Linked DNA regions of Leptothrix cholodnii SP-6. The protein of the gene in region 2 binds, or shares a complex with, the protein of the main gene of each other region. Links are inferred from orthologs where the notes say so. Each region holds a gene or a part of one and is shown on either strand. Other genes may lie near its edges.

What was found.
Region 1: the proteins of LCHO_RS02980 (region 2) and eno are in contact, whole or in part, in a solved structure (PDB 2FYM), measured with the Escherichia coli proteins. The link is inferred for Leptothrix cholodnii SP-6 from one-to-one orthologs.

The regions. Positions count from the first base shown.
Region 1 is NC_010524.1:1,254,267-1,258,533, reverse strand. The notes cover bases 1-2,861. They hold eno (phosphopyruvate hydratase), read left to right. Parts: upstream 1-719; coding sequence 720-2,003; downstream 2,004-2,861. Other genes in these bases: glcF (glycolate oxidase subunit GlcF), read right to left, coding at 2,365-2,861; ftsB (cell division protein FtsB), read left to right, coding at 2,010-2,294; kdsA (3-deoxy-8-phosphooctulonate synthase), read left to right, coding at 1-606. Outside these bases: more of glcF, read right to left, coding at 2,862-3,621; glycolate oxidase subunit GlcE, read right to left, coding at 3,637-4,267. UniProt on the Escherichia coli protein: Catalyzes the reversible conversion of 2-phosphoglycerate (2-PG) into phosphoenolpyruvate (PEP). It is essential for the degradation of carbohydrates via glycolysis.
Region 2 is NC_010524.1:636,678-643,257, reverse strand. Bases 1-3,767 are described here. They hold LCHO_RS02980 (Rne/Rng family ribonuclease), read right to left. Parts: upstream 3,378-3,767; coding sequence 201-3,377; downstream 1-200. Other genes in these bases: nagZ (beta-N-acetylhexosaminidase), read left to right, coding at 1-97. Also shown: LCHO_RS02975 (RluA family pseudouridine synthase), read left to right, coding at 4,230-5,198; LCHO_RS02970 (HAD family hydrolase), read left to right, coding at 5,218-5,877; LCHO_RS02965 (Rieske (2Fe-2S) protein), read left to right, coding at 5,918-6,298; LCHO_RS02960 (S49 family peptidase), read left to right, coding at 6,351-6,580. UniProt on the Escherichia coli protein: Endoribonuclease that plays a central role in RNA processing and decay. Required for the maturation of 5S and 16S rRNAs and the majority of tRNAs. Also involved in the degradation of most mRNAs.

The sequences.
Region 1 (4,267 bases), 620 kb from region 2 along the record:
CTGCCGGTGCTGACCGACGTGCATGACGAGTCGCAGGTGGCCGAGGTCGCCAGCGTGGTCGACGTGCTGCAGACGCCGGCCTTCCTGTGCCGCCAGACCGACTTCATCCGCGCCGTGGCGATGTCGGGCAAGCCGGTCAACATCAAGAAGGGCCAGTTCCTCGCGCCCTGGGACATGAAGAACGTCATCGACAAGGCCCGCGCCGCCGCGCGTGACGCCGGCCTGTCGGAAGACCGCTTCCTGGCCTGCGAGCGCGGCGTCAGCTTCGGCTACAACAACCTGGTGGCCGACATGACCAGCCTGGCCGAGATGCGCAACACCGGCGCGCCGGTGGTGTTCGACGTCACCCACTCGGTGCAGAAGCCCGGTGGCCTGGGCGGCAGCAGCGGCGGTGCGCGCGAGATGGTGCCGGTGCTGGCGCGTGCAGGCGTGGCGGTGGGCGTGGCGGGCCTCTTCATGGAGACCCACCCCGATCCGGCCAAGGCCTTCAGCGACGGCCCGAACGCCGTGCCCCTGAAACACATGAAGACGCTGCTCGAACAGCTGGTGGCGCTCGACCGCGTCGTCAAGACCCGACCCCTGCTGGAAAACGATTTCAGCTGCTGAGGGTGTGCAAGGTAGCGCGCGCAGCTGTCGCGTCGACGCACGCTGTTGCGACGCAGTAACCGCATTGGTGCACCATGCGCGCGCCAACAATCGATAGAAACCGGAGTAGACCCATGAGTGCCATCGTAGACATCGTCGGCCGCGAAGTGCTGGACAGCCGCGGCAACCCCACCGTCGAATGCGACGTGCTGCTGGAAAGCGGCGTCATGGGCCGTGCGGCCGTGCCCAGCGGCGCGTCCACCGGCTCGCGCGAAGCCATCGAGCTGCGCGACGGCGACAAGAGCCGCTACCTCGGCAAGGGCGTGCTCAACGCCGTCAAGAACATCAACACCGAGATCAGCGAAGCCGTGCTGGGCCTGGACGCGGCCGAGCAGAGCTTCCTCGACAAGACCCTGATCGACCTCGACGGCACCGACAACAAGGGCCGCCTGGGCGCCAACGCGATGCTGGCCGTGTCGATGGCCGTGGCGCGTGCCGCGGCCGAAGAATCCGGCCTGCCGCTGTACCGCTACTTCGGCGGCATGGGCGCAGTGCAGCTGCCGGTGCCGATGATGAACGTCATCAACGGCGGCGCGCACGCCAACAACAGCCTCGACCTGCAGGAGATGATGATCATCCCCGTGGGCGCGCCGTCGTTCCGCGAAGCCGTGCGCTGGGGCGCCGAGGTGTTCCACGCGCTCAAGAAGATCCTGCACGACAAGGGCATCAGCACCGCGGTGGGCGACGAGGGCGGTTTCGCCCCCAGCGTCGAGAGCCATGAAGCCGCCATCCAGCTGATCCTGCAAGCGATCGACAAGGCCGGCTACCGCGCCGGCGAGCAGATCGCCCTGGGCCTGGACTGCGCCGCCAGCGAGTTCTACAAGGACGGCAAGTACCACCTCGAAGGCGAAGGCCTGTCGCTGACCGCGCAGGAGTGGACCGACATGATGGCCGCCTGGGTCGACAAGTACCCCATCATCTCGATCGAGGACGGCATGGCCGAAGGCGACTGGGACGGCTGGAAGCTGCTGACCGACCGCCTGGGCAAGAACGTGCAGATCGTCGGCGACGACCTGTTCGTGACCAACACCAAGATCCTGAAGGAAGGCATCGAGAAGGGCATCGCCAACTCGATCCTGATCAAGATCAACCAGATCGGCACGCTGAGCGAAACCTTCGCCGCCATCGAGATGGCCAAGCGCGCGGGCTACACCGCCGTCATCAGCCACCGTTCGGGCGAGACCGAGGACAGCACCATCGCCGACATCGCCGTGGCCACCAACGCCGGCCAGATCAAGACCGGTTCGATGAGCCGCAGCGACCGCATGGCCAAGTACAACCAGCTGCTGCGCATCGAGGAAGACCTCGGCGACGTGGCCGTGTACCCGGGCCGCGCGGCCTTCTACAACCTGCGCTGATCGCCCGTGTTCGGCGTGCGTGGCATCACCCTGGTGCTGGCAGTCCTGCTCGGGCTGGTGCACCTGGAGCTGTGGTTCGGCCACAGCGGCGTGCCACGCGTGATCGAACTCGATCGCCAGGTCGAGGAGCAGCGCGAACGCAACATCGAGGCGCGCATGCGCAACGAGCGCCTCGCCGCCGAAGTTCGCGACCTGCGCGAAGGCCAGGAAACCATCGAGGAGAAGGCCCGCGGCGAGCTGGGCATGATCCGTCCCGACGAGATCCTGGTGCAGTACACCCGACCCCGCTGAGCGGCCGCAAGGCCCCGGCCACACGAGAAGGCGCCGCGAACCGGCGCCTTTTTTCATGGGCGCAGGCGGATCACGCCGGCACGGCCTGCAAGGCGTCGTCCAGCACCTCGACCCAGTGCCGCACCGGCGTCGCGCAGCCGCTCTGCAGGTGCGAGATGCAGCCGATGTTGGCCGACACGATCACCTCGGGCGACTGCGCCTGCAGGTGGCCGAGCTTGCGGTCGCGCAGCTGATACGACAGCTCGGGCTGCAGCACCGAGTAGGTGCCGGCCGAGCCGCAGCACAGGTGGCTCTCCTGCGCCGGCAGGTGCACCTCGAAACCCAGCTCGCGCAGGCCGGCCTCGATGCCGCCCTTGAGCTTCTGGCCATGCTGCAGCGTGCACGGCGGGTGCAGCGCCAGCTTGTGGCGCGGCACGTCGTTGAGCAGCGGCTTGAGCTGCGGCACCAGTTCGGGCAGCAGCTCGCTGAGATCGCGCGTCAGGGCGCTGACCCGCGCGGCGCGGGTGGCGTAGGCCGGATCGGTGGCCAGGTGGCGTCCGTAGTCCTTGACCGTCGCGCCGCAGCCCGAGGCGTTCATCACCAGCGCCTCGACCGGCGCCGAGCCGTCGGTGGGCTCGATCAGCGGCCACCAGGCGTCGATGTTGCGGCGCATGTCGGCCAGGCCGCCGGGGTGGTCGCCCAGGTGATCGCGGATCGCGCCGCAGCAGCCGGCCTTGGGCGCGGTCACCGCCTGGATGCCGGCGGCGTCGAGCACCCGCGCGGTGGCCGGGTTGATGCCCGGGCCCATCGTCGGCTGCACGCAGCCGGCCAGCATCAGCATGCGGCGCGGGTGGCTGCGCTGCGGCCAGCCGCGGGCGTCGCGCGGGCCGGCTTCGGGCACCTTGTTCCTGAGCACCTGCGGCAGCAGCGGGCGCACGATCTGGCCGAGCTTCAGGGCCGGCGCGAACAGCGGCGACGTCAGCCCTTCCTTGAGCAGCCAGCGCTGCGCCTTCTCGGCCAGCGGGCGCTCGACCTCGGCGTCGACCAGCCGGCGGCCGATCTCGACCAGCTCGCCGTAGGGCACGCCCGACGGGCAGGTGCTCTCGCAGTTGCGGCAGGTCAGGCAGCGGTCGAGGTGCTGCTGGGTGCTGCGCGTGGGCGTCTGGCCTTCGAGCATCTGCTTGATCAGGTAGATGCGCCCGCGCGGGCTGTCGAGCTCGTCGCCCAGCAGCTGGTAGGTCGGGCAGGTGGCGGTGCAGAAACCGCAGTGCACGCACTTGCGCAGGATCGCCTGCGCCGCGTCGCCGTCGGGCGTGCCGGCGTATCGGGGGGAGAGTTCGGTTTGCATCGCTCGGTGCCTGGCTCAGAGCCCCGCAGCCAGCCGGCCGGGGTTGAAAAGATGGAGGGGATCGAAGGCGTCCTTGATGCGCTGGTGCACCGCGTGCAGCGGCGCCGACAACTCGGACAGCGCCGGCTGCACGGCGTCGCCGGCCAAGGCGCCGCGCCAGATGCGCGCATGGCCGCCGACCTCGGCCGCCAGCGCGTGCACCAGCGCGGGCGGCGCATCGCTCAGGGCCCAGCGCTGGCCGCCGTGCCACTCGACCAGGCTGTCGCCGACCGCGCCGGGCAGCGCCAGCCGGCCGGTGTGCGGCGGCACCGACAGGCGCCACAGCCGCCGCCCGCGCGGCAGCACGTCGACCAGCAACGGGTGGTTCTGGTCGCGCACGTCGAGCCAGCCACGCTGCGCCAGGTCGTCCGCGATCGGCTCGCCACCCAGCGTGCGCTGCGCCGACGCCACCGCCGCCTGCGCGCCGCTCAGGCGCAGCCACAGCACGCCGCGGCTCCAGGCGCTGGCGCTGATCGGCAGCGGCTTGCGACACCAGGCCTTGAGGCTGGCGAGCGCCTGCGCCTCGTCCATCTCGAAACGCAGCGTGGTGCTCGCCACCGGCCGCGGCAGCACCTTGAGCGAGACCTCGCAGATCACGCCCAGCGCC
Region 2 (6,580 bases):
CGCCCTGCTGCCGCAGACCCCGCCGCTGCCGTGGGACGAGCTGATGCACCACGCGCCCTACCAGCGCGCGCTGGAACTGATCGGCGAGCCGGGCTGAATCCCGGCGCCCGCCGCCACAAGAAACGACAAAGCCGCCACGGCGAACCGTGGCGGCTTTTTACTGGGGGCCGCGGATCAGCGAACCGCGGCAGACGCGACGATCAGTGCGTCGAACCGGTCTCGAACGGCAGCTGCACCTGGCCGAGGTTGCGGCGGGTCTCGACCAGCACCAGCGGGCCGTCGTCGACCAGCACCACCGGCTTGATCTCGCGCGGCACACGCACCGGCTTGGGTTCGTTGGCGATCGCCTCCTGAACCTGGCGCACCTTGTCGGCGTTGCTGTTGACCCACTCCAGGCCGGCACCGCGTGCGATCTCGGCCAGCGTGTCGAGCGGCAGCGCATAGGGCTTGACGACCACCGTCGGCGCGGGCTCGAACGAAGCCGCCGGCACGGGCTGGGCCTCGATCACCACGGCCGCCGGCGGTTGCACGACCGGCGCAGCGATCACCGGAGCAGCCACGGGGGGCACCTCGGCAACAGGCTCGGCCACGGGCTGAACCGCCATCTGAACGACCGGCTCGGCGACCACGGCTTGCGCAGCGACCGCGGCTTGCGCAGGCAACTCCTCGCTGAACTCGGCGGCGGTGACGCCGCTGACCACTTCAGCGCCTTCGGCGGCTTCGGTTGCGTCAGCACCCTCGACACCGTCACGGCCACGACCACGGCCGCGGCGACGGCGGCGGCCGTCGCGCTGGGCCTCGGCCGACTCGGCGTCGACCGGTGCGGCGGCGCTTTCGTCCTGGGTCGACACGCCGACAGCACCTTCGACGGCGACCGGCGCATCAGCCGCAGCCGCGACGGGCTGTGCCACGGCGTCGGTGCTCAGGCCTTCGGCGCCTTCCGGACGCTGCTCTTCGCGGTCACGGCGGCCACCTCGACCACCACGGCGGCGACGGCGGCCGTCGCGCTCGGCGTTGGCCGCGTCGCTGCCGTCGGTCGAACCGGGCTGGGTTTCCTCGAAACCGCTGTTGGCCGCTTCGGCCAGGTTGCTGGTGTCGACCTCGGCCACAGCGGCGACGGGCGCCGGAGCGGGACGACGTTCACCACGCGGCGGGCGCTGCGTGGCGGGGGCATCACCCTCGCCCGCGACGACCTCGACGTTGCGCTCGCGGCGCTCGCCATTGCCGCGTGATTCGCCACGAGATTCACCCCGCGACTCGCCACGCGGGCGACGCTCGCCGCCGGCTTCGCGCGGCTCACGGGCTTCGCGCGGTTCGCGCGGTTCGCGGTTCTCGCGGCCCTCACGCGCTTCGGGCTTGATCGCCTCGGCGCGCGCTTCCTGGCGCTCGGCACCGCGTTCAGCGCCACGCTCGCCATTGCGTTCACCGCGACGGCCACCGCGCTCGCCACGCTCGGCCCCGCTGCCGTTGCGCTCGCCACCCCGCTCGGCGCCGTCACGACGGCCACCGCGGCGATCGCCACGCTCGCCCTTTTCGGTGCGCTCACCGCGCGAACCGGTGGTCTCCTTGGCGACGACCGGGGGCGCGACGGGCTCGGGAGCGACCACGACCGGCGCAGCCGCGCCACCGCCGAACAGCTTCTTGATCCAGCCGAAGAAACCCCCTTCGGCCGGCGCGGCCGGGGCAGCGACCGGCGCGGCAACGGGTGCGGGCCGAGCCACGGCCACCGGTGCGGGCGCGGGCGCCGGCTCGGGCTTGGGCGCGGCCACCGGCGCGGGCTGATCGGGCAGCACGCCCTTGATCAGCGGCTCCTGCTTGGCCTTGAGCTTCTCGCGACGGGTGATGCCGACTTCGTCTTCCGGCTCCTCGATCATCGTGTAGCTGGCCTGGATGTTCTCCAGCCGCGGATCGTCGTGGCGCAGGCGTTCGAGCTTGTAGTTGGGCGTCTCGAGGTGCTTGTTGGGCACCAGCAGCACGGTGGTGCGCTGCTTCAACTCGATCTTGGTGATCTCGGTGCGCTTCTCGTTGAGCAGGAAGCTGGTCACCTCGACCGGCACCTGCACGTGGACCGCCGCCGTGCCTTCCTTCATCGACTCTTCCTGGATGATGCGCAGGATCTGCAGCGCGGAAGATTCGGTGTCGCGGATGTGGCCGGTGCCGTTGCAGCGCGGGCAGGTGATGTGGTTGCCTTCGCTGAGCGCCGGGCGCAGGCGCTGGCGGCTGAGTTCGAGCAGGCCGAACTTGCTGATCGAGCTGAACTGCACGCGGGCACGGTCGGTGCGCAGCGCGTCGCGCAGCCGGGTCTCGACCTCGCGGCGGTTCTTGCTCTCCTCCATGTCGATGAAGTCGACCACGATCAGGCCGCCCAGGTCACGCAGGCGGCACTGGCGCGCGATCTCGTCGGCGGCTTCGAGGTTGGTGCGGGTGGCGGTTTCCTCGATGTCACCGCCGCGGGTGGCGCGCGCCGAGTTGACGTCGACGGCGACCAGCGCCTCGGTGTGGTCGATCACGATCGCGCCGCCCGACGGCAGGTGCACCGTGCGCGAGAACGCGGTCTCGATCTGGTGCTCGATCTGGAAGCGGCTGAACAGCGGCGCATCGTCGCGATACCGCTTCACGCGGTTGGCCGTGTCGGGCATCACGTGCAGCATGAACTGACGCGCCTGCTCGAAGATGTCGTCGGTGTCGATCAGGATCTCGCCGATGTCGGCGCTGAAGTAGTCGCGGATCGCACGGATCACCAGCGACGACTCCTGGTAGATCAGGAACGCACCGCGGCCACCCTTGGACGCGTCGTCGATCGCGGTCCAGAGCTTGAGCATGTAGTTCAGGTCCCACTGCAGCTCTTCGGCACTGCGGCCGATGCCGGCGGTGCGCGCGATCAGGCTCATGCCCTTGGGGTAGTCGAGCTGCTCGAGGTTTTCCTTGAGCTCTTCGCGCTGCTCGCCCTCGATGCGCCGGCTGACGCCGCCGCCGCGCGGGTTGTTGGGCATCAGCACCAGGTAGCGGCCGGCCAGCGACACGAAGGTGGTCAGCGCCGCGCCCTTGTTGCCGCGCTCTTCTTTTTCGACCTGGACCAGCAGTTCCTGGCCGTTGGAAATGACGTCGGAAATCTTGGCGTCGCGGACGCTGACGCCTTCCTTGAAATAGCTGCGCGAGATTTCCTTGAACGGCAGGAAACCGTGGCGGTCTTCGCCGTAATCGACGAAACAGGCCTCCAGCGAAGGCTCGACGCGGGTGACGACGGCCTTGTAGATGTTGCCCTTGCGCTGTTCGCGGCCCTCGATCTCGGTCTCGAAATCGAGCAGTTTCTGGCCATCGACGATCGCCAGGCGCCGCTCTTCGGGCTGCGTGGCATTGATCAGCATGCGTTTCATGCGTTCTCCTCGTACCTGCTCCGCATCGCGGCAGCAGAGTCATGCAAACAGTCGCTCGCAGGCCGGAACCCGCGAACAACCCCTGTTTGATGCCTGAGAACAGCGCAGCCCGCCCGAGAAGGAATCGCCCTGGACTGCGCGTGGCGGCCCCACGAGAGGGCCTGTGCGAGGCGGGGAAGCCTCAGCAGCGCAGCGTTGGCGCGCGTGCAGACAAGACAGACCCCGATTCGGCCCAATCCGGCTCGCCGTGATGCCGTCCATCGGACAGGCAGGGCACGGCCCCCACGCCTCCACCACGCGCAGCGAGCGCGCAGCTCGACCCGGCGCGCAAGGCGCGTCCGGTCGGCGAGGGACGGGGATGGAAGGGTTCGGCCATGGGATGGCGTCTGTTGTCGCAACACAAACTGCAGCACCATCAAAACAGGGGCGCGGCAATCTGCCGGGCGCCCCTGTCGGACGGATGCTGCAGTCTTGAAAACCTTGACGTGGGGTTCAGACTGCGAAGTCTCTGGCGCGCCGCACTCGCATCCGCCAACTCACCTTGGGAGCCGGCACCATGCCAGACGCGTCGCACTGCATCAGCGTAAGCCGGCCGAAACGACATGCACCGTGTGCACGCCATCGGGGCCGGCACCGCGTCAGAAACTGCAGGCGCTCGATTCATCTGCTCGGCTCACCTCGAAGCCCTTAGGGCTTGCCCGGCGGCCACTTCGGCACGGCGGTGATACACCGCCGTTAAACTCAGACAAATCAAACACTTACAGCGCGAACGTGGTGCAAAGGATTATAGGGGTAAAGGCCAGGCCGGCCGGCGGCAGAAAAACAGCCGACAAAGTGCCGGCGTCAACGCCTGTGTCGGTGGTCGCCACCGCCTCGCCCCAGGTGCGCCATTTCCAGGTCGACGAGGCCGGCGCCGGGCAGCGGCTCGACAATTTCCTGATGCGCGAACTCAAGGGCGCGCCCAAGACGCTGGTCTACCGGATCATCCGCAGCGGCGAAGTGCGGGTCAACAAGGGCCGCGCCGGCGCAGACACCCGGCTGGCGATCGGCGACGACGTGCGGGTGCCGCCGCTGCGTCTGTCCGAACGGCCCGATCCGGCCGAATCGACCGTGCCGCCGCGCGAGTTCCCGATCCTGCTCGAAGACGAGCACCTGCTGGCGATCGCCAAGCCGGCCGGCGTGGCGGTGCACGGCGGCTCGGGCGTGAGCTTCGGCGTGATCGAGCAACTGCGGCGCGCGCGGCCGCAGGCGCGTTTTCTGGAACTGGTGCACCGGCTCGACAAGGAGACCTCCGGCATCTTGCTGGTGGCCAAGAAACGCAGCGCGCTGACGGCGCTGCAGGATCAGTTCCGCCAGCGCGACACCGGCAAGACCTACGCAGCCCTGGTCATCGGCGACTGGCCGGAGAACAAGAAGGTGATCGACGTGGCGCTGCACAAGTACACCGACGCCGGCGGCGAACGCCGCGTGCGCGCGGTGGCGGCCGACCACCCCGACGGCCGGCGCTCGATCTCGCTGGTGCAGGTGCTGAAACGCTTCGACGGCTACACCCTGCTCGACGTCACCATCAAGACCGGGCGCACGCACCAGATCCGCGTGCACCTGCAGCAGGCCGGCCACCCGATCGTCGGCGACGACAAGTACGGCGACTTCGCGCTCAACAAGGCGATGGCGCGCGGCGAGGCGGTGGCGGGCTGCCGCTTCGAGCGCATGTTCCTGCACGCGCGCCGGCTGGCGTTTGACCATCCGGCCAGCGGGGAACGGATCGAGCTCGAGGCGGCGCTGCCCGCCGAGTGCGCGACACTGTTGGACTCGTTCTGAACCCCAACCCACCACCGCCATGCGCCGACGCCAGTACGACCTGATCGTGTTCGATTGGGACGGCACCCTCTTCGACTCCACCGCACTGATCGTGCGCAGCATCCAGGCCGCCAGCCGGGATCTGGGCGTGGCCACACCGTCGGATCAGGACGCCGCCTACGTGATCGGCCTGGGCCTGCAGGAAGCGCTGCAGCACGCCGTGCCGGGGCTCGCCGAGGAACGCTATCCCGAACTGGTGCAGCGCTACCGCCACCACTACTTCAAGGACCAGCACGCCATCACGCTGTTCGACGGCGTGCCCGAGCTGCTGGAGGCGCTGCGCGAGCGCCAGCACAGCCTCGCGGTGGCCACCGGCAAGAGCCGCCGCGGGCTCGACGAGGCGCTGCAGATTTCCGCCCTGAACCGCTACTTCGACGCCACCCGCACCGCCGACGAAACCCGCTCCAAGCCGCATCCCCAGATGCTGCAGGAGCTGATGGCCGAGCTGGGGGTTGAACCCGAGCGGACGCTGATGATCGGCGACACCACCCACGACCTGCAGCTCGCCAGCAATGCCGGCGCCGCCAGCGTCGCGGTCTCCTACGGCGCACACGAGATCGAGCAGCTGCACGAACACGCGCCGCGCCACGTCGCCCACAGCGTGGCCGAACTGCGCAGCTGGCTGCTGCAGCACGGCTGATGCGCTGCGCCACCCCGATCGCCCACGCACACCGACGACCATGAGCCCCGTCCCGCCCGCACAGGATCTCTGCCCCTCCGACGCCCTGGCCGAAAGCGGCAAGGCCCATGTCTTCGACCTGCTCGAATACGGCAAGCCGGTGCGCGGTTTCGTGCTGCGTTTCGAGGGTCGGGTGGTCGGCTACCTGAACCGCTGCGCCCACGTGCCCACCGAGCTGGACTGGAAAGAAGGCGAGTTTCTCGACGGCCCGCGCGAATGGATCATCTGCTCGATCCACGGCGCCACCTACGACCCGCGCACCGGCTACTGCGTGGCCGGGCCGTGTGCCGGACGCTCGCTCAAGCCGCTGCAGGTGCAAGAGCGTGACGGCAGGGTGTATTGGTATCCTCGCGAAGACTTGGCGCCGGCCTTCTGCGACTGAACCCAGCGACTGAAGTGCGATCTCCCGTCTGCGCCACCCTCACCCTCCCGACATGAGCTCCGAAGACGACACCCCGACCTCGCCCGCCACACCGGTGCCCGAGGCGTCCCGCCCTGCCGCGCCGAGCGTGGCCCCTGCGGCCCCGAGCGCACGCAGCGCCACCGACACCGTGCTCGAGCAGTTTGCCCACGAGTACATCCGCGAGCGCCGCAACGCCAGGCGCTGGAGCCTGACGCTGCGCCTGGGCTGGCTGCTGCTGTTCGCCCTGGTGGCCTGGGGCCT